DNA from 3 places in the Streptomyces sp. NBC_01515 genome. Region 1 is predicted to be linked to each of the others. Evidence: riboswitches for the same ligand, from Rfam matches in the RefSeq annotation. Region 1 holds a riboswitch; each other region holds the start of a gene.
What was found. Region 1 has a riboswitch for cyclic di-AMP ahead of OG407_RS46540 (NlpC/P60 family protein). Riboswitches for the same ligand answer to the same signal wherever they lie in the genome.

Region 1 (6,948 bases):
TGCACCGCGGCGGCCGTACGGCCCGTGCGGGCGAGTCCGGCAGTGTCGTGACCCTGGTCACCCCCGACCAGCGCCGTGACTTCACCCGCCTGATGACCATGGCCGGCGTCACCGCCGAGGTCACCTCGGTGCGGTCGGGCGAGGAGGAGCTGACCCGGATCACGGGCGCCCAGGCCCCGTCCGGCGTCCCGGTCGTCATCCAGGCCCCGGTCGTGGAGCGCGAGCGCACCCGCCGTAGCCCGTCCTCCTCGTCGTCGCGGGGCCGTCGTGGCCGTCCGGCCGGGGCAGGCGAGGGCCGGTCCGCCGGTGGTGCGGCTCGGCGTGGCGGCAGTGGTGGCAGCGCCGGCGGCAGCAGCAGCCGGGGGCAGCGACGGTCGTCCTTCGGTCCTGCGGCCTGAGGACCAACTCGGCGCCTTCGGGCGCCCGTTCGGCCCCCGATCCTCCTTCTCTCTGTGAGGCAACATGCGCTGTGTCATCGCCCGGTATCCCTTCGACCTCACCAAGATGGGTGTCCTGGAGACGATGAAGGGCATCAAGCCCGAGCTGGTCACGGGTGAGTCCGTGACCATCGGGCGGCGCCGCTACCCCGTCAAGCAGGTGGGGCAGGTCATCACCCGGCAGGACCCCCGTGACTTCAACAGCGGCGAGGTCATCCGGGCCATGACCCGGCTCGGCTTCACCTGCCACGGACTGCCCGAGGCCGTGCCCGTGCACGTCCTCACTCCGCTGGAGAACGCGTCGGCACTGCTGGGCAGCGGCGCGACCCAGGACGTGTCGGAGACCGTGTAGAAGCGACATCAGTACAGCTGTGAGGGCCCTGCCGACGCGCGTCGGCAGGGCCCTTTCGGCGTTCCGGGCCTTCTACGGGCCGGGCGGTACCCCTGCTGAACGGGCAGATGAACAGCGGGTTAGCATATGAGCGCCGCCTAGCTCGAAAGAGAAATCTGTGCCTGTCAACGAGGACTCGTTCACCAACTGGAAGACCCGCGAGGAGATCGCGGAGTCGATGATCCCGATGATCGGGAAGCTGCACCGCGAGCGGGACGTCACGGTCCTGCTGCACAGCCGCTCCCTGGTCAACAAGTCGGTGGTCAGCATCCTCAAGACCCACCGGTTCGCCCGTCAGATCGCCGGCGAGGAACTCTCCGTCGTCGAGACCCTCCCCTACCTGCGGACGCTCACGGCGCTCGACCTGGGCCCCTCGCAGATCGACATCGGCATGCTCGCCGCGACCCACCGCAGCGACGAACGCGGGCTCTCCGTCGAGGAGTTCACCGCCGAGGCCGTCGCCGGTGCCACCGGCGCCGACAAGATCGAGCGCCGCGAGGGCCGCGACGTCGTCCTCTACGGCTTCGGCCGCATCGGCCGCCTGGTCGCCCGCCTGCTCATCGAGAAGGCCGGCTCGGGCAACGGTCTCCGGCTGCGTGCCATCGTCGTACGACAGGGTGGCGACCAGGACATCGTGAAGCGGGCCTCGCTGCTGCGCCGCGACTCGATCCACGGCCAGTTCCAGGGCACGATCACCGTCGACGAGGCGAGCAACACGATCATCGCCAACGGCAACGAGATCAAGGTGATCTACGCGGGCGACCCGTCCGAGGTCGACTACACGGCGTACGGCATCAAGGACGCCATCCTCATCGACAACACGGGCAAGTGGCGTGACCGGGAAGGACTTTCGCAGCATCTGCGGCCCGGCATCGACAAGGTCGTGCTGACCGCGCCCGGCAAGGGCGACGTCCCGAACATCGTGCACGGCGTCAACCACGACACGATCAAGCCGGACGAGCAGATCCTGTCCTGCGCGTCCTGCACGACCAACGCGATCGTGCCGCCGCTGAAGGCGATGGCCGACGAGTACGGTGTGCTGCGCGGCCATGTGGAGACCGTCCACTCGTTCACCAACGACCAGAACCTGCTGGACAATTACCACAAGGCGGACCGGCGCGGCCGTTCGGCGCCGCTGAACATGGTGATCACCGAGACCGGTGCCGCCTCCGCCGTCGCCAAGGCGCTGCCCGACCTGAAGGCGCCGATCACCGGCAGCTCGATCCGGGTTCCGGTGCCGGACGTCTCGATCGCGATCCTCAGCCTGCGGCTGGGCCGGGAGACCACCCGCGCCGAGGTACTGGACTACCTCCGCGATGTCTCGCTGACGTCGCCGCTCAAACGGCAGATCGACTTCACCACCGCCCCCGACGCGGTGTCGAGCGACTTCATGGGCTCACGCCACGCCTCGATCATCGACGCGGGCGCCACCAAGGTCGACGGCGACAACGCGATCCTCTACCTCTGGTACGACAACGAGTTCGGATACTCCTGCCAGGTCGTCCGCGTCGTCCAGCACGTCTCCGGGGTGGAGTACCCCACGTATCCCGCCCCGGCTGTCTGAGGCCTTCCGCCCCGGCCCGCTGAACGTGTGACGGCCCGGCCACCCCCAAGTGGGGGGCGGCCGGGCCGTTGTTGTCACAGACCTGCACTTGGGTGTGCTGAGTCAGCGTGTACTGCGCTTGCCTCGGTACAGCACGACGAATCCGGCGACGAGCAGCAGCGCGCCGGCCACCGCGGGCCACAGATTCGCGCCGGTCTCCGCCAACCCGCCCTGCGCCTGCGGCTGGTTGGGGCCTACGGCGGCGTAGCTCTCGCCGCCCGAGGACGAAGCGGGCGGTGTCGTCACGGCACTGCCGACCTCGCCGCCGGAGCCGTTGCCCGAACTCCCCTGCGTCTGGCTCGACTTGGACCCTTCGGTCTTCGTGTCGGCCTTGGGGACCGAGACAGCCGTCGTCAGGTCACCGGGATCGGTGGTCTGGACGTCGGTGGGCTCGGGGGCGTTGCTCTCGGTGTCCGGGGCGCTCGTCGCGGGATCCGCGGTGGGCTGGTCACCGTTGCCGCCGTTGTCACCGTTTCCGGCATTGCCGCCGCTGCCGCCGTTGCCCTGGTTGCCGCCGTTCCCGGCGGGCTCGTCGGACGCGGTGGCCGTGGGCGCCGCCGTAGCGGTGGCGGTGGCCGTCGGGGACTCCTGCGGTTCACCGGAACCCCCACCGTTCCCGGAGCCGCCACCCGAACCGGAGCCGCCACCCGAACCGGAGCCGCCACCGGAGCCGGAGCCGTCACCCGAGCCCCCGGGGTCGTCGTTCGTCCCGGCGCCGCACTTGTCGCCGTTGTTGATGCAGTTGACCATGTCCTTCATCAGGCCCTCGTCGAAGACGTTGATGAAGTCGCCGTGGTCGGTGACGGGCTTGTGCTGCTGCTCGGGGAAGGAGTCCACCGCGAACAGCGGGGTCGTCTTGCCGCCGTCCTGGAGGCTCGGCGCGTCGACGTCGTAGACGATCCGCTGCACCAGTTGCGGGATGGCCTCGAAGCCGGCCGGGCAGGAGCCGTCGGCGGCCTCGAAGGCCACGTGGGTGCGGTGGTTGGCGCTGTCGATGTTGCGGCCGTCCCAGCAGCTCTGGAACTTGAAGGTGCGCACCACGTCACTGCCCGCGGGGCACAGCGGGTACTTGTCCTTGAGCTGCCGGTCCTCGAAACCGGTGCAGCTCCAGGAGGCGTTGGCGTTGGCCGGGCCGTTGACGAAGGCCTTGGCGTCGCCGGTGATGATGCGCAGGAGGCGCGGCATCGCGACGACCTTGCTCTTCGGGTTGCCCACGAACGTCAGCGTGGCCGCCTTCGCGGTCACGATCTGACCGGAGTTGCCCTCCGTGCCGCCGCCGGGCTTGTCGGCGTCCCGCTCCTGCTTACCGTTCTGGAGGCGCAACACGGGCCAGTAGTAAGTGGACTTGTCGCCCGGGTTCTCGCAACTCGTGTCGGCCTTCGCCAGGTCGTCGTCGCTCGCGAAGGCGTTGTTCGACTGGTTGCCGATGTAGTCGTGGAAGTGGTGGGCGCCGTTGGTGACCCCGGGCGCGACGATCACGTTGTCGGAGTTGAACAGGCCGTTCTCGTTCACGCCGCACGCGGTGACGAACGTGCCGCGGGAGGCGTCGGCCTGGTCCTGCGGGGTGCTCACGTTGGGCTGCACGGAGGTGATGTCCGCGTAGTCCGAGGCGACGGGCCCGTTCGCGGACTGCTGGTTCCCCTGCTGCCCCTGGCCGTCACCCTGCTGCTGGCCCTGGCCGGTCGGGTCGGCGCTGCCGCTCTGGTCGCCCCCGCTGCCGTTCTCGTCGCCGTTCGTGGGGGCGATCAGGGTGCAGCCGGCGAGCGCGTCGAGACCCTCCGGGCGGTCCCCGACGCGGTCGATGGCGTCATCGATCCGCCCGATGGTCGCGGCCCGTTTCTCCTTCAACGGATTCATGATCGCGTTGTCGGCGAAGGAGGCGTCCTGGCGTATGGACTCCGTCGAGTCCTTCAGTTTCTGGTAGGCCTCGGTTATCTGCTGGTCCAGAAGCGCGAGTTGGGCGTCGACCTCGGTCTTCGCCTCGTCGGGGACCGACGTCAACTGGGTGCCGATGTCCGGGCAGTCGATCGTCGCGCCACTCGATGCCGCATCAGGAGACCCTTGCTGGGACGAGTCACCGCCCCAACCGCCCTCGGACGCCGACGCGTAGACGTTCGCCGCCACCAGTCCTCCGCCGCCCAGCATCAGGGCGACTGCTGCCATCGTCGCGCGTCGTGCGCCCGTTGGGCGTCTGCGCGTGTTGCGTGCCAAGGAAGTTGCTCCTACACGTATCGGTCGGCCCGGATCGTCCCGGCATGGAAATCCCCCGTTCCAATACGGAGCCGGATGCCGGTGTGTTCAACCGTCCCAAAAATTCATAGCGACCTCATATGGATCACCCGACCCGGCGGGCCCACAACCCCTCAGCCGAACCCTCGACGCAGGTGGCTGAAGTATCTGAGCGAGGTAAAGGTCACAAAAACGTATCGGACATATCGCGCTTCAACCTTCACACGAGGCACACACGTTGGCTAAGTTGGCGCTCAGACCGTACGACCTACTCCGGCGATCAGCGCCGGGCCGCACGGTTTGCGCCGAGTCCGGTGGGTCGCTCGCGACAGCCGGAGCCGAGGACCCAACCGACTTGGGGTGAATCGGCCCAACTGCCCCTCCGGGCAAGGGTCGTAGGGCAATCCTTCCGTGATCGGCCGCCCGAACCCGACAGCTAACTCGGTAGGCGCGATACGGAAGGAGCACGTCTGCCATGCCGGCAGAACGAAGTACGCGCACCGGAGGCAGTGGCCCCACCGTGGACGACCGACCCAGCCGTGACGAAGTCCAGCGGCGGATCAACTCCCTTTACGACAGGGCCGAGACGGCCACCGGAAACTACAACGCCACACGCAAGATGTCCGGCGGCCAGCGCAAGCGCGCCGAGCCCCGTCCCAGCGCGTCGCGTCCTTCCGACCCCGCCCAGGACGCCGTCACTCGGCAGTTGTTCGACCGCGCTCGCGCCCAACTGGGCCCGACCGTACCGGCGAAGCTGCCGCCCGGCAGAACTCCCGCCCGCTCGGCGGCACCCCGGCCCGAGCGGTCCGAGCGGCGCCCCGAGCCCGAGGGCGGCGCCCGAGCGCTTGAGGCGCAGCCCAGCCGCGCCGTGGCCGAACTGACCGCGGGTACCGGCGCACCGGAGCCCGTCACCCCGCAACTCACCGCGCCCGTCGCGGAGTTGACGGCCGGACCGGTCGCCGCACTGCCGCCCGCCGCTCCGCAGGCACTCCAGATGCCGCAGATCGCCGCGGCGCAGACATTCCAGTCGCCGCAGATGCCGTACATGCAGCAGATGGCCCAGATGCCGCAGCCGACCGTCCTCGACCTGCCGCCCGTGCCCGCCATCGAGGTGCCGCCCATGCCCGTCGTGGAGGCACAGCAGTTCGCCGTCGCGACCGCACCGGCGCCGGCCTTCGACCCGCTCACCGCGGACCTGGAGCTGCTCCCGTACATCGCCGCTCCGCGCACCGAAGCCGCCCCGGCGAGCGCCCCTTGGGCGACCCCGGAGACGCCCTGGCCCGCCCCCGAGACGACCTGGTCCACCGGTCAGATCCCGATGGTGGCCGAGCAGCCTGCCTGGTCGACCGGGCAGGTCCCCATGGTGACCGAGCAGCAGACCTGGTCCACCGGGCAATTCCCCGTGGTGACCGAGCAACCCACGTGGTCCACCGGGCAGATGCCCATGGTCACCGAGCAGCCCGTCGCCCAGCCCGCCTGGTACCCCGCTCCGGAACCGGACTGGCGCCCGCCGCAGCAGGAGTGGCAGCCGACCGCCCCCGCCGCCGAGGTCTCCTTCGCCGCGGCCCCGGTCGTCGTCCCCGAGTTCACGCTGCCCACGGCTCCGCCGATGGCCCCGGAGATCCTTCTCCCGCCGGCCCCGGCCATGAGCCCGATGACCACCACGGCCGTCCCCGCCGTACCGGACGCGGGCACGCAGAGCAAGACCGCCACCGCGCTCGCCTTCGCCCGCGCACAGATCGGCAGGCCCTGCCTGTGGGGCGCGGCGGGACCGGACGCGTACGACTGCTCCAGCCTCACCCAGGCCGCCTGGAAGGCAGCGGGCGTCCTCCTCCCGCGCACCGCCCAGGAACAGTCGGGCGCCGGCGCCCTCGTCCCGCTGACGGACATCCGCCCCGGCGACCTGATCTTCTTCTACGACAGCATCGACCACGTCGGCCTCTACACCGGCAACGGCCTGATGATCCATGCGCCGAGCCCGGGTACGCCGATACGCGAGGAGTCGATCTTCTACGCCGGTGCCGCCGCCATCCGGGGCGCCGTACGGCCCGCCTGATCCGATCGGGGCCGGGCATTTCCCGGCCCCGACCGCACACCCCGCGACACTCCCGGCCAACCGCGTCATAGACCCGTACGAGTGGTGCATCCTGGGACACGGTCGTAGCGTCGACAGAGACACGACGACCGCGCCCCGGCAGGCGGGCCCACCGCTGGTGCGGGGCGACGAGGACGAAGAGGCGGCCGGGAGCGCACATGTACAGACACACCATGGTCGGAATCGTCACGCT
Region 2 (6,948 bases), 3.9 Mb from region 1:
GACCTCAGCCCGCCCGGTGCACCACCGCGTCGCACATCTCCAGAAGCGCGACCTTGGCGTCGCACTCGGGGAGCGGGGCGAGAGCCGCGCGGGCGTCCTCCACGTAGCGGACGGTGTCGCGGCGGGCCTGCTCCAGGGCCGGGTGGACGCGGAGCCGGGAGAGCGCCTCGGCGTGCCGGGCGTCGTCCGTGAGGTCGGAGTCGAGCAGTTCGCACAGGGCGATGTCCTCGGCGAGCCCCAGGCGGGCGGCCCGCTCGCGGAGCAGCAGCACCGGCAGCGTGGGGATGCCCTCGCGGAGGTCCGTGCCCGGGGTCTTGCCGGACTCCTCCCCGTCGGAGGCGATGTCCAGGACGTCGTCGGCGAGCTGGAAGGCGACGCCGAGCCGCTCGCCGTACTGGGTGAGGACGTCCACGACCGTGTCGTCGCAGCCGGACATCATCGCGCCGAAGCGGCAGGCGACCGCGACCAGGGAGCCGGTCTTGCCGCCGAGCACGTCGAGGTAGTGCTCGACCGGGTCGCGCCCGTCGGAGGGGCCGGCGGTCTCCAGGATCTGGCCGGTGACGAGGCGTTCGAACGCCTCGGCCTGCACCCGCACCGCCTCGGGGCCGAGGTCGGCCAGGGTGTGCGACGCGCGCGCGAACAGGAAGTCGCCGGTGAGGACCGCGACCGAGTTGCCCCAGCGGACGTTGGCGCTCTCCACCCCGCGGCGTACGGTCGCCTCGTCCATGACGTCGTCGTGGTACAGCGTGGCGAGGTGGGTCAGCTCGACGACGACGGCCGAGGGCACGACACCCGGCGCGTAGGGGTCGCCGAACTGCGCGGCGAGCATCACGAGGAGCGGCCGGAACCGCTTTCCGCCCGCGCGCACGAGGTGCTGGGCGGCCTCCGTGATGAAGGGGACCTCGCTCTTGGTGGCTTCGAGCAGACCCTCCTCGACGGCCGTCAATCCGGCCTGGACATCGGCTTCCAGAGCCTGGTCCCGCACGCTCAGCCCGAACGGCCCGACGACGGTCACGAGGGGTCTCCTGTCTGCTGGTGTCCCTGGGCGGTCACACGGTTTGTCGATAGGTCGCTGGCATCACTCAAGTCAGCGTATCCGGTCAGCTTTCGATCACCCATGCCGCCCACCCCGTCCAGCAGGGGCGGTATCGGATCACGACCGGTATGTTTTCGATCACCTGATAAGAACGGATATTTATCGACTTACGCGGAAGTAGTGGATGGTGTCTCGAACCGCACTGGAAGCCGAACCCGACGACCAACCGCCCCCCGAGGACGACCACGCCTTCTTCGGCCAGCCCAAGGGGCTGCTCACGCTCTCCGGGCTTGAGGTCTGGGAGCGTTTCTCGTTCCTCGGCATGCAGGCCATCCTCGTCCTCTACTTCGCGGATACCGTCGCGCACGGCGGCATGGGCATGTCGTCCGGAACGGCCGCGTCCGTGTCGGCAGCCTACGGAACGCTGGTCTATCTCGTCTCGGTCGCGGGCGGCTGGCTCGCCGACCGCATCCTCGGTTCGTACCGCGCGGTGCTGTGGGGCGGCATCCTGATCGCCTGCGGGCACTACGCGATGGCGGTCCCCACCTCCACGATGACCTGGGTGGGCCTCGGCCTGATCAGCGCCGGCACCGGCCTGCTCAAGCCCAACGTGGCCACCATGGTCGGCAAGCTCTACCGCACCGACGACGAGCGCCGTGACGCCGGTTTCGCGCTCTACTACATGGCGATCAACATCGGCGCCTTCGCGGGCCCGCTGATCACCGGCTGGCTCGGCGACCACGAGGGCTGGCACTGGGGCTTCTCGGCCGCCGCGGTCGGCATGACCTTCGGGCTCATCCAGTACGTCGCAGGGCGCCGCCACCTGGCCGGTCGCAGGAACACCGCGGAGTTCGCGCTCGCGCCGGACGCGCTGCGCCGCGCGGTGCGGCTGATCGTCGTGGGCATCCTGGTCGCCGCCGTGCTCGCGACCGGGCTGGCCACCGCCGGCTGGCTGACGATGGGCCGCTTCGTCGACCTGCTCACGGTGATCTCCGTGATCGCCCCGGTCGTGTTCTTCTCGGTGATGTTCACGAGCCCCCGGGTGACGTCCGAGGAACGCGGCCGGCTGCGCCCGTACATCGTGCTCTTCCTGGCCTCCACGGTCTTCAACTTCATTCTCTTCCAGGCCTATTCGACGATGATGCTGCTGGCCGCGTCGAACGCCGAGACGACCATCCTGGGCTTCGACTTCCCCGCCAGCTGGTACGCGAGCGCGCTCGGTGCCTTCGAGGTGGGTCTCGCGCCCGTGGTCGCCGCGCTCTGGGTCCGCATGGGCCGCGGCCAGCCGCACGCCTCCAACAAGATCGCGATCGGCGTCGTCCTCGGCGGCCTCTCCTTCCTTCTGATGGTCCTGCCGACCAGCGGGCACAGCGGCGACGCCTACCGGATGTCGGCCTGGTGGATCGTCGGCTCGTACTTCCTGCTCGGGCTCGGCGACATCCTCCTGGAGACCTCCGGCATGTCGGCCACCACCAAGCTCGCCCCGGCCGCCTTCTCCAGCCAGACCATGTCCCTCTGGTTCCTGTCCCTCGCCCTCGCGAACGGCATCCAGGCCCAGACGGTGAAGCTCTACGACGACGTCTCCAAGCCGGCCTACTTCGGCGTCAACGGCGCGATCGCGGTGGCCGCGGGCCTCGCGGTGATGGCCGCCGCGCCGTGGCTGCGCCGGACCATGCATCCGGTCCACTGAACCCAGGGGTCCCCTCATGCGCATCCGTACGTCCTTCCCCCACGAGACGACCCACGAGGACATCCGCATCCCCCTCGCGGACGGAACCCGCCTCTACGCGCGCGTGTGGCGCCCGGTGACGGACGAACCCGTCCCCGCACTCCTCGAATACCTCCCGTACCGCCTGACCGACTGGACCGCGCCCCGGGACGCCCAGCGCCACCCCTGGTACGCGGGCCACGGCTACGCCTCCGTCCGGGTCGACGTGCGCGGGCACGGCAACAGTGAGGGTGCCCCCGGCGACGAGTACGACGCCCAGGAACTCGCCGACGGCGTAGAAGTGGTCAACTGGCTTGCCGCGCAACCCTGGTGCACCGGCAGGGTCGGCATGTTCGGCATCTCCTGGGGCGGCTTCAACTCCCTCCAGATCGCGGCCCTCGCGCCCGAGCCGCTCAAGGCGATCGTCACGGTCTGCTCCACGGACGACCGCTACGACAACGACGTGCACTACATGGGAGGTTCCGCCCTCGCCGTCGACCTGCACGCCTGGGCGGCCACGATGCTCGCCTTCGTCGCCCGCCCGCCGGACCCCGAGTACGCGGGCCTGATCTGGCGCGACATGTGGCTCAAGCGCCTCGAACGGATCGACCCGTTCATCCACACCTGGCTCGCCCACCAGATCCGCGACGACTACTGGAAGCACGGCAGTGTCTGCGAGGACTACGGCGCGATCGACGCGGCCGTCCTCGCGGTGGGCGGCTGGCACGACCCGTACCGCGACACGGTCCTGCGGCTCGTCGAACACCTCCCGCCGGACCGCGTACGCGGCCTCATCGGCCCCTGGTCGCACCAGTACCCGGACCGCGGCCTGCCGCCGGGCCCCGCGATCGGCTTCCTCCAGGAGACCCTCCGCTGGTGGGACCACTGGCTCAAGGACAAGGACACCGGCGTCACGTCCGACCCGCTCCTACGGGCCTACGTCAGCGACTCCCACCCCCCGGCCACGGTCTACGACACCCTCCCGGGCCGTTGGGTCGGCGAGCCCGCGTGGCCCTCGCCGCACGTGAAGACGACGACGTACGGCCTCCGGGGTGCGCCCGTGATCGTCCGCTCCCCCATGCACACCGGTGTGGACGCGGGCCGTTTCTTCCCCTTCGGGAACGACGCCGATCTCCCGCCGGACCAGCGGGACGAGGACGCGCGGTCGGCCTGCTTCGAGTTCGAGGTGCCGGCCGAGACATGGGTGCTGGGGCGGCCGAGGGTACGGCTCCGGCTGACCTGCGGGGTGCCGCGCGGGCAGGTGATCGCCCGGCTGTGCGACGTGGCCCCCGACGGTGCCTCGACCCTCGTCACCCGGGGTGTGCTGAACCTGTCGGCGCGGCACGGGCGGGACCGGGCGGTGCCGTGGACGCCGGGCACCACCGAGGACGTCACCTTCGAGCTGAACGGCATCGGGCACGCGTTCCCGCCCGGGCACCGCATCCGGCTCGCGGTGTCGTCGGCGTACTGGCCGTGGATCTGGCCGCAGCCGGAGTCTTCGGCGGGGTTCACGCTGGACCCGGAGGGCAGCGCGCTCGAACTCCCGGTGCGGGAGCAGGAGTTGACGGAGGGCATCCGTTTCGAGGAACCCGAGGAGGCCGAGCCGCTCGGGGTCAACTACCCGGCGACCCTTGACGAACCACGCCCCGAGCGGTTGGTCGTACGGGATGTCGCGAAGGGCGAGTGGCGGCTCGAAGTGGATCCCCGGTACGGCGGCACGCGCGTGTACCCGGACGGGCTCGAATTCACCGAGGACGCGTTGGAGACGTACACGATCGACGAGTCGGACCCGCTGTCGGCGCGCACCCGGTCGGACTGGTCGATCCGGCTGCACCGGCCGGAGCTGGGATGGGACACGACCGTGCGGACGCGGTCGGAGATTACTTGCGACGAAACGGAATTTATTACCTCGAACGAGGTCATCTGCACCGAGGGCGAAGAAGTGATCTTCCACCGCACATGGGAGAAAAGGATTCCGAGAACTGCCAGTTGAGGGCGAATGCCCGATTTGCCGTTCTTAATCCTCCCGTGAGTTGGGTCACGCGTTTCTGTGTGTGACCTGTGTCCTGGTCTGCCCGCGTTTTCCCTTACGGCATTTGACAGTTGACCCTTGGCTCGCGCAAAGGATCAAGCGCCCCATACGCCTCAGACCAAGGTCAATAGGGGTTAGGTGTGATTCCGCCACTTGTTCCGGACATGTGCTCTCGCATAGTTTCCCGGCCTGTCGAGCGGAACGCCGAATCCTGCCGCCGCCCGGCATCCCAGTCACGAACTTCTCGCACGGCAGGAGCGGGGGAACCAGGTAAGTCGCCGGGCCGGTCGTCATGACCGGAACGGCTTGGGGTTAAGTCACGTCCGCAAGGGCTTGGCCGGGCACCTCCCAGCCCGAACCCGACAGCTCACCTCGCAGGCGACGGAGAGGAACCTCGTCATGCCTGCAACCGCTCAGTCCCGCCGCGCCCGCCTCGTCCGCCGTGTCGTTGTCGCCGGTACCGGTGTCGCGATCCTCGCGCTGCCTGTCGTCGGTGCGACCACCGCGTCCGCGGCCACCACGTCGACCACCGCCTCGACCACGCTTGCCGGGTACCCCAACACCCTTGACGGGTGGATCCGGGAGTCGCTCGCGATCATGGCGCAGAAGGGGATTCCGGGTACGTACAACGGGATCTACCGGAACGTGATCCGTGAGTCTTCCGGGAACCAGTACGCGATCAACAACTGGGACTCCAACGCGGCGGCGGGTACGCCGTCGAAGGGGTTGCTTCAGGTGATCGACCCGACGTTCAACGCGTATCACGTTGCCGGGACTTCGTTCGATCCGTATGACCCGGTTGCGAACATCACCGCCGCCTGCAATTACGCGGCGGCCGTGTATGGGTCCATCGACAACGTGTACGGCGCTTACTAGAAAACGTTGGATCAGCCACGACGGGTTGTGTTTTGAGTGCAGCGCCGTCGTGGCTGGTCGCGCAGTTCCCCGCGCCCCTAAAAACAGGGCGTTCTAGCTGAAGAGTCTTTCGAGGACCAGCGCGATTCCGTCGTCCTCGTTCGAGGACGTCACCTCGTCGGCCACTGCCTTGAGTTCGGGGTGGGCGTTGGCCATGGCGACGCCGTGGGCTGCCCAGTCGAACATCGGGATGTCGTTCGGCATGTCGCCGAAGGCGATGGTGTCGGACGGGGTCAGGCCCAAGTGGCGGGCGGCGAGAGCCAGTCCCGTCGCCTTGGTGATGCCGAGTGGCTGGAGTTCGACGGTGCCGGGGCCCGACATGGTGACCGAGGCCAGGGAACCGACCACCGAGCGGGCCGTGGAGGCCAACTCGTCGTCCTCCAGGGCGGGGTGACGGAGCAGCACCTTGCTGATGGGTTCGCACCACAAGTCGTCGCGCCTGCCTACCCGCACCGCGGGGAGCGTGGGGTGCGGCATCAAGTAGCCAGGCTCGATCAGCGTCAGGCCGTCCACGCCGTCCTGGTCGACCGCCGCGTACACCTGGCCGACCTCCGCCTCGATCTTGCCGAGCGCGGTCTCCGCCAACTCCCGGTCCAGGGTGACCGACCAGAGCAGACGGTCCGCGCCGGCGTCGTACAACTGCGCGCCCTGTCCGCACACCGCGAGCCCTCTGGAGCCGAGGTCGTCGAGGAGGGGCCGCACCCTCGGGGCGGGCCGGCCGGTGACGACGAGGTGCCGGGCACCGGCCTCCGCCACCCGCCGCAGTACGGCGCGGGACCGGTCGGAGAGCGTGTCGTCGCCGCGCAGCAGCGTTCCGTCCAGGTCGGTGGCGATCAGTGCATATGCGAGGGGTGCGGCCATGATCAGAGAATACGGATGGAACGCCCCACCGACTCGACACGAACCGGACGGCTGCTGCCTTCACATGCGTGTACTCGTGTTCCGGTTGGTTTGACAATTACGACCGTTATGCCGACTCGCGTACCACCAGTTCCGTAGGCAGAATCACGCCCGCCGTGTCCTCGCCGGCGATCTGGGCGAGGAGCATCCTCACCATTTCGGCGCTGATGCGGTCGTAGGGCTGGCGCATCGTCGTGAGGGCCGGGGTGATGGAGGTGGCCGCCGCCGAGTCGTCGAAGCCTCCGACAGCGATGTCATCCGGGACCGAACGGCCGGACTGCTGAAGGGTGTTGACGACTCCCAGGGCCATGAGGTCCGAGGCTACGAAGACCGCGTCTATGTCGGGGGCCTGGGCGA
Region 3 (6,948 bases), 5.6 Mb from region 1:
GCGGAGTGGACGGCGGGGGCTTTTCCATGCCGGTACGAAAGTCTCTCTGTCAGTTCAATTCGGTTCAGCGACTGGGCAGTTCAGTCACTGGTCGGGGCAGTCACTCGTCAGGGCAGTCACTGGTCGGAGGCGTCGGACTTGTCCACGCCGTCCCAGACGTTCGAGTACCACGGGCGGTCGGCCGCCCCCAGTTCCGCGCGCGACTGCTTGGCCGCGTCCGGGTCGATCACGATGTAGCCCGTCTCCCCGGGCATCACGTAGTGCAGCCGCTGCCGGATCTGCTGCTCCGCGTACGAGTCGTCCTGCCAGCGTGCCTTGAGGTCGCGGAGCTGCTCGACGCGCTGCCGCGCCTGCGCCTGCTGCCGCTCCAGGTCGGAGATCTCGGCGCGCTGGGAGACGTACTGCCTTATCGGGTACGCCAGCGCCACGATCAGCGAGCACAGCACCAGGGCGAGGAGCGCCGCCCGGCCGGTGAGCCGGGAGCGGCGGGCCTGCCGCTTGGTCTGGGAGCGGTAGACACGGGCCGCCGTCTGCTCGCCGAGCAGCTTGAGCCTGGTCGCGGTGGAGAACCGGTCCCGGTCCTTCACGGCCATGTCCCGCCTCCCCTTCACACGTGCGTACGTCCCCGCACACGGTACGGGACCGGGTGCGGGGACGTACGTACGACTGGCTAAGGATTGACCCGGTGGATCCCCGGGGGTCAGCCCTTGAAGCGCGGGAAGGCGCTGCGGCCCGCGTACTCGGCCGCGTCGTCGAGGATCTCCTCGATGCGGAGCAGCTGGTTGTACTTGGCGACGCGGTCCGAGCGGGCCGGGGCGCCGGTCTTGATCTGGCCGCAGTTCACCGCGACGGCGAGGTCGGCGATGGTGGTGTCCTCGGTCTCGCCGGAGCGGTGGGACATCATGCACTTGAAGCCGTTGCGCTGGGCCATCTCGACGGCGTCCAGGGTCTCGGTCAGCGAGCCGATCTGGTTCACCTTGACGAGCAGGGCGTTGGCCGTGCCCTCCTCGATGCCGCGGGCGAGGCGCTCCGGGTTGGTGACGAAGAGGTCGTCGCCGACGATCTGGACCTTGTCGCCGATGCGGTCGGTGATGACCTTCCAGCCGGCCCAGTCGTCCTCGTACAGCGGGTCCTCGATGGAGACGAGCGGGTAGGCCGCCACGAGCTCCTCGTAGTACTCGGTCATCTCGGCGGCCGAGCGGGACTTGCCCTCGAACTCGTACTTGCCGTCCTTGTAGAACTCGGACGCGGCGACGTCGAGCGCGAGCCCGATCTGCTCGCCGGGGATGTAACCGGCCTGCTTGATGGCCTCGATGATGAGATCGAGCGCGGCGCGGTTGGACTCCAGGTTCGGGGCGAAGCCGCCCTCGTCGCCGAGACCGGTGGACAGGCCCTTGGTCTTCAGCACCTTCTTGAGGGTGTGGTAGACCTCGGCGCCCCAGCGCAGCGCCTCGGAGAAGGACTCCGCGCCGATCGGGGCGATCATGAACTCCTGGATGTCCACGTTGGAGTCGGCGTGCGAGCCGCCGTTCAGGATGTTCATCATCGGAACGGGCAGCAGGTGCGCGTTCGGGCCGCCGAGGTAGCGGAAGAGGGGGAGGTCGCTGGCCTCGGACGCGGCGTGCGCGACGGCGAGGGAGACGCCGAGGATGGCGTTGGCGCCGAGCGAGCCCTTGTTGTCGGTGGCGTCCAGGTCGAACATCGCCTGGTCGATCAGGCGCTGCTCGGTGGCGTCGTAGCCGACGAGCTCCGGACCGATCTGCTCGATGACGGCGAGGACGGCCTTCTCGACACCCTTGCCGCCGTAGCGGTTGGGGTCACCGTCGCGCAGCTCGATGGCCTCGAAGGCACCCGTGGAGGCGCCGGACGGAACGGCGGCACGACCCGTGCTGCCGTCGTCGAGGCCGACCTCGACCTCGACCGTGGGGTTGCCTCGGGAGTCCAGGATTTCCCGGGCTACGACGACGTCGATGGACGGCACGAGCATCTCCTTCTTGGGATCTGACGCGACTACGGCAACACCGCAGCGGCTCTGCGAGACGAGCCTAACCGGCTCGGGGCGATTGGCCATCCGGTCGGCCGCCTGATGGACAGAACCGAGAGTAAATTGTTTCCGAACGGAACAAAAAGTCCCGGCAAGCGGCAGGTATGGGGACGGGGGCGGCAGGCCGGGGACACGAAAAAGCCCCGCCCCGGTGCGTACGGGGGAACACGCACCGGAGCGGGGAGCCCGTGGGGGACGGGGGTGACCCTCACGAGGTCTCCATGATGGGGACCACGGATGTGAGGGCGCTGTGGTTCGGCTACGAGCCCGATATGTCGTTTCGGGCTGTCACTTCAGGTGGAGCTGCTGGCCCGGGAAGATGAAGTCGGCGTCGTCGACGATGTCCTTGTTCAGCTTGAACAGCTGCTGCCAGCCGCCCTTCACCTTGTGCTTCTCGGCGATGGAGCTGAGGCTGTCGCCCTTGACGACCTTGTACTCGCCGTCACCCTTCTTGACCTTCTTGCCGGTCGGGGTGGAGACGGTCTTCTTGGCGGCCGGGCGCTCGGCGGAGCGGGAGGCGGTGGTGTCGCTCGTGGAGCGCTCGGTGGTGCTCTTGGAGGAGCTGGAGCTGTTCGAGCCGCTCGACGAGCTGGAGCTGCCGCCGGAGTAGGAGGCGCCCGAGAGGCCGGTGCCGCAGGTGGGCCAGGCACCCTTGCCCTGGGCGGCGAGAACCTTCTCCGCCACGGCTATCTGCTGGGACTTGGAGGCCTGGTTCGCGGTGGAGGCGTAGGCGGTGCCGCCGTACGCGGCCCACGTCGAGGCGGAGAACTGCAGACCGCCGTAGTAGCCGTTACCGGTGTTGATGGACCAGTTGCCGCCGGACTCGCAGCTGGCGACCGTGTCCCACTCGGACGCGGTGGCGGCGGATGCGCTGCCGGTGGCCATCAGCGGCGCGGCGATCGCGACACCGGTGACGCCGGCGAGCGTGGCGACGCGGGTGGCCTTGGACGGACGGCGGTGCTTGCCCTTGCTGGAAAACAGCATGGAAGATCCCAATCCCCTCACCGACGCCTACGAGGTGAGCTGTCGGGTTCGGGCCGTGTGAGTTGCCCGGCCGTGCTCGTACGTCTCGTACGCGGCACGACTTAACCCCAAGCCGGTTCCGGTCGTCTCTCAACTCCCGGGCCCGGCGCTTACCTTGGGTCCCCCGCTCCTGCCTACGGCGCTTGACGCGACGACTGTTCCCGGAGGCCGCTGGCAGGACTCGGCGTGTGCGGCAACCGGGGCTCGTGGTGACGAGCGGCCTTGACCGTAGACACGGAATCGGCGGAATTCCAAAGACGATCAGGGCTTCTGAGACTCATCCCACACTTTGATCAAACCGGACATTCGACTCGAAGCGTGACGTGAACTCCCGCTGTTCTCTTGCTACTTTTCGTCCGCTTCCGTACCGACGTCCAAGGTCTGACCGGCGGCGATCTGGGTCGGATCGGCGCCTATCACCTTTTTGTTCTCGGCGTAGAGCGCGGTCCATCCGCCGTCGTAGCCAAGGGAGTCGGCGATGGACGCGAGGGAGTCGCCGGCGCGGACGGTGTAGGTCTGCGGCGACACGCTCTCCTCGGCACTGGCGCCGCGATGCTTACCGGCACTCTGCTGAGTGCTCTGCTGATCGCCCTGCTGGTCGTCGGAATCGCTGAGCGCGCCGGTGTCGACGAGGCTCCACTTGCCCACCGCCTGGGCCGGGTTGTCCGATTCGTCGATTTTCGGGGAGGCGGCGACCGAGTCGTTTCCGGTCGAAGGAGTGGTGGACTTGTCGGACTTGCTGGAGTTGTCCGTCGCGGTGGGCGAGGGGCTGTCGGACGACGAGTCGTCGCCGGACGCGTCGGACGAAGTCGAGTCCGTGGTGCCGGAGTCGGACAACCCGGAGGAAGCGGACGAGTCAGACGAACCGGAGTCGGAGCCAGAGTCGGAACCGGAGTCGGAGGAGCCGGTCGGGGTGGCCGACGGGGAGTCACTCGCGAGGCCGGTGTCGACGTCCGTCGAACCCGAGGTGGTGGTGAGACCGGAGAGCAGCGCGCAGGTGGTCCACGCGGAGGTGCCCTTGTCGTCGAGGACCTTCTCGGCGACGGCTATCTGCTGCGAGCGGCTGGCCAGGTCGGCGCTCGGGGCGTAGGCGAGGCCGCCGTACTTCTCCCATTCGTCCTGGGTCATCTGCAGGCCGCCGAAGTAGCCGTTGCCGTCGTTCATGCTCCAGGAGCCGCCGCTCTCGCAGTTGGCCACCTTGTCCCAGGTGGTGCCGTCGGCGGCGTTCGCGGAGGCGGCGGCGAGGAGGGGGATGGCGATGGCGGAGCCGGTCACCCCGGCCGCGACGAGGAGTGCCGGAGCCTGACGGGGGCGACGGTGACGACCGTTCCCGGAGAGCATGCGGAGGCCTTTCGCGTGACAGCGGGGGGACCGCGCGGCGGGTGGTGCGGGGGTACTGCGAGGGGTGATGCGGGGCGCCGCGCTGGTACGTGAACGTACCCACAGTCGATCACTTGTCACAAGTTAATGCCACGGAGATCACGTGAAGATCACAGAGTTGAAGAACTGTCACTTTTGGGTTTAGGGGGCTGGATTGCCGGTTCAGCGGTGCCCCGGACCACCTGTTCAACGGCGTTCCGGGGTGAACTCCACGGGGAGGGTGCGCAGTCCGCGCATGATGAGGCCGCCGCGCCACCGCAAGTCGGCCGGATCTCCGGCGAGTTGCAGGTCGGGGAGGCGGGTCAGGAGGGTGGCGAGCGCGGTCTGACCCTCCAGGCGGGCGAGCGGGGCGCCGAGGCAGTAGTGGATGCCGTGGCCGTAACCGAGGTGTTGATTGTCACGGCGCCCGAGATCGAGGACATCGGGATCGGCGAACCGTTCCGGGTCCCGGTCCGCGGCGGCCAGTACGACCAGCACGGGGTCGCCGGCCGCGATGTCCTGCCCGCCGAGGGTGAGGGGACGGGTGGCGAAGCGCCAGGTGGCGAGCTCCACCGGGCCGTCGTAGCGCAGGAGTTCCTCCACGCCGGTTTCGAGGAGGCCGTGCTCCCCCGCGGCCAGGGACTTCTCCAGGCGGGCACGCTGCTCAGGGTGGGTGAGCAGGGCGTACGTGCCGTTGCCGATGAGGTTGACGGTCGTCTCGAAGCCGGCGAAGAGCAGGATGAAGGCCATCGCCGCGACCTCGTTCTCGGTGAGGTGCTCACCATGGTCGGAGGCGCGGATGAGGCCCGACAGGAGGTCTTCGCCGGGGACGGGAGTGGGAGTGCCGGAGAGGTTCCCGCCGGGGTGCGGTGTGGGGGCGTCGGAGAGGGCTTCGCGCTTGCGGTGGATGAGGTCGGCGAGATAGCTCCGCATCTTCTTGACGGACCGCGCGACTCCGCCGCGCGGCCCGCCGCCGTGCCGGATCATCATGCCCGCCCAGTCCCGGAAGTCGTCCTGGTCCTCACGGGGGACGCCGAGGAGGTCGCAGATGGCGTAGATGGGGAGCGGGAAGGCGAAGTCGTGGATGAGGTCGGCGGAGCCGTCGGCTGCGAACCGGTCGATCAGATCGTTCGTCAACTCCTGCACCCGGGGCGCGAATTCGGCCACCCGCCGGGGTGTGAACGCCTTGCTGACCAGTCGTCGGAGGCGGGTGTGGTCCGGCGGGTCGATGTTCAGCAGATGCGTCATCAACTCGGCCTTGCGCTCACCCGGGATACCCGTCTTGCCCTTCGCGTGCGCCGGTTCGTCATGATGCGCGGGGTTCTTGGAGAGGCGGGGGTCGGCGAGGGCCTGCTTGGCATCGACGTAACGGGTGACCAACCAGGCCTCCACCCCGCTGGGGAGCCGCGTCTTGTGCACGGGGGCGTGCTCGCGGAGCCAGGCGTAGGTGGGGTAGGGGTTGGTGGCGAATTCCCACGTGAAGAGGTCGGGGGTGGGGGTCGCGGGGTTGGGCGGGGTGGAGTGGCTGGGCTGGTTGGTCACTCCTTGACGGTATCCGGGGTGGGGGTGGGGGCGTCCTCGGGTGGTGGGGGCAGCGCGGCGGGGAGGCCGATGGGGTTGGCGGTGGCGGCCCTGCGGTACCAGTCCTGGGCTTCGGCGGACTTGCCCTGCAGTTCCAGCAACTCGGCGATGGACCGCTCCGCGTCGGTGACGCCCCCGTCGAGGGCCTGGCGATACAGCTCCATCGCCTCGTCGAACCGGTCCTCCTCGACCATGCATGCGCCCAGGTTGTGCGCCGCGGTCGCGTCTCCGGCACACGCGGCCTGCTGCAGCAGGAGGATGATCTTTTCCGCGTCGGGCTCTGGCTGCCATGAGAGATAGAGGCCCAACTCGCCTGCGCCACGCGCCTCGCCCCATGCGGCGGCGTGGCGCAGCCAGACGTCCGCCTCTGAGTCGCGCCATCTGCTGAGGAGAACACCGAGGCTTACCGCGACCTCCCGACGGCCGGCGGCCGCGGCCTTGCGGTACCAGCGCAGCGCCTCGTCCTCACGGCCGGTGCCGACCAGCATGTCGCCCAGTTCGTGGGCGGCTACGGCGTTGCCTGCTGCGGCGGCTTTGCGCAACCAGGCTTCGGCTTGGTCGCGGAGGACGGCTCCGAGGGTGGCCGCAGCCCAGGAGCTGCCGGCCTCGGCTGCCTGCTCCAGATATGGCATGGCCAGCTTGATGCCGCCGAAGGTCAGGAAGAACGTGGCCAGTTCCTCGTCCCCTTGGATGCCGTCCACTTCTGCCGCCCGGCGGAGCAGGTCCCGGCGCTCATCGAGTCCGACGCGGCTGGCGAAGGCGATCATCAGGACCGTGTCATCCCCCTTGAGCCGAGGGTGCAACGCGGTACGAGCCGCGTCGAGCACGGCATCGCGGTCGACGGAGGGACCCGGCCCGGACTGGTCCAGCAGCGTCCACCACACCCCGTCCGGTACCGGTTCCAGGTCGCTTCCCGATCTCAGGGCTTCCGCGACGAGAGC

Region 2: linked by a shared signal. The riboswitch ahead of OG407_RS30240 (transglycosylase SLT domain-containing protein) and the one ahead of OG407_RS46540 (NlpC/P60 family protein) in region 1 are both predicted to bind cyclic di-AMP.
Region 3: linked by a shared signal. The riboswitch ahead of OG407_RS22005 (transglycosylase family protein) and the one ahead of OG407_RS46540 (NlpC/P60 family protein) in region 1 are both predicted to bind cyclic di-AMP.

Annotation. Positions count from the first base shown of each region.
Region 1 covers NZ_CP109416.1:10,521,913-10,528,860, reverse strand. Annotated here, with positions in the region: gene OG407_RS46560 (DEAD/DEAH box helicase) at 1-398, shown strand, start outside; gene OG407_RS46555 (SCO5918 family protein) at 463-789, shown strand; gene OG407_RS46550 (glyceraldehyde-3-phosphate dehydrogenase) at 947-2,392, shown strand; gene OG407_RS46545 (DUF1996 domain-containing protein) at 2,495-4,594, opposite strand; cyclic di-AMP (ydaO/yuaA leader) riboswitch at 4,954-5,127, shown strand; gene OG407_RS46540 (NlpC/P60 family protein) at 5,136-6,716, shown strand; gene OG407_RS46535 (hypothetical protein) at 6,914-6,948, shown strand, end outside.
Region 2 covers NZ_CP109416.1:6,666,839-6,673,786, reverse strand. Annotated here, with positions in the region: gene OG407_RS30255 (polyprenyl synthetase family protein) at 5-1,015, opposite strand; gene OG407_RS30250 (peptide MFS transporter) at 1,221-2,726, shown strand; gene OG407_RS30245 (CocE/NonD family hydrolase) at 2,743-4,737, shown strand; cyclic di-AMP (ydaO/yuaA leader) riboswitch at 4,969-5,170, shown strand; gene OG407_RS30240 (transglycosylase SLT domain-containing protein) at 5,176-5,652, shown strand; gene OG407_RS30235 (HAD family hydrolase) at 5,746-6,552, opposite strand; gene OG407_RS30230 (LacI family DNA-binding transcriptional regulator) at 6,659-6,948, opposite strand, start outside.
Region 3 covers NZ_CP109416.1:4,949,135-4,956,082, forward strand. Annotated here, with positions in the region: gene OG407_RS21990 (DUF501 domain-containing protein) at 1-28, opposite strand, end outside; gene OG407_RS21995 (septum formation initiator family protein) at 117-593, opposite strand; gene eno (phosphopyruvate hydratase) at 701-1,987, opposite strand; gene OG407_RS22005 (transglycosylase family protein) at 2,333-3,028, opposite strand; cyclic di-AMP (ydaO/yuaA leader) riboswitch at 3,038-3,219, opposite strand; gene OG407_RS22010 (transglycosylase family protein) at 3,413-4,408, opposite strand; gene OG407_RS22015 (cytochrome P450) at 4,634-5,968, opposite strand; gene OG407_RS22020 (tetratricopeptide repeat protein) at 5,965-6,948, opposite strand, start outside.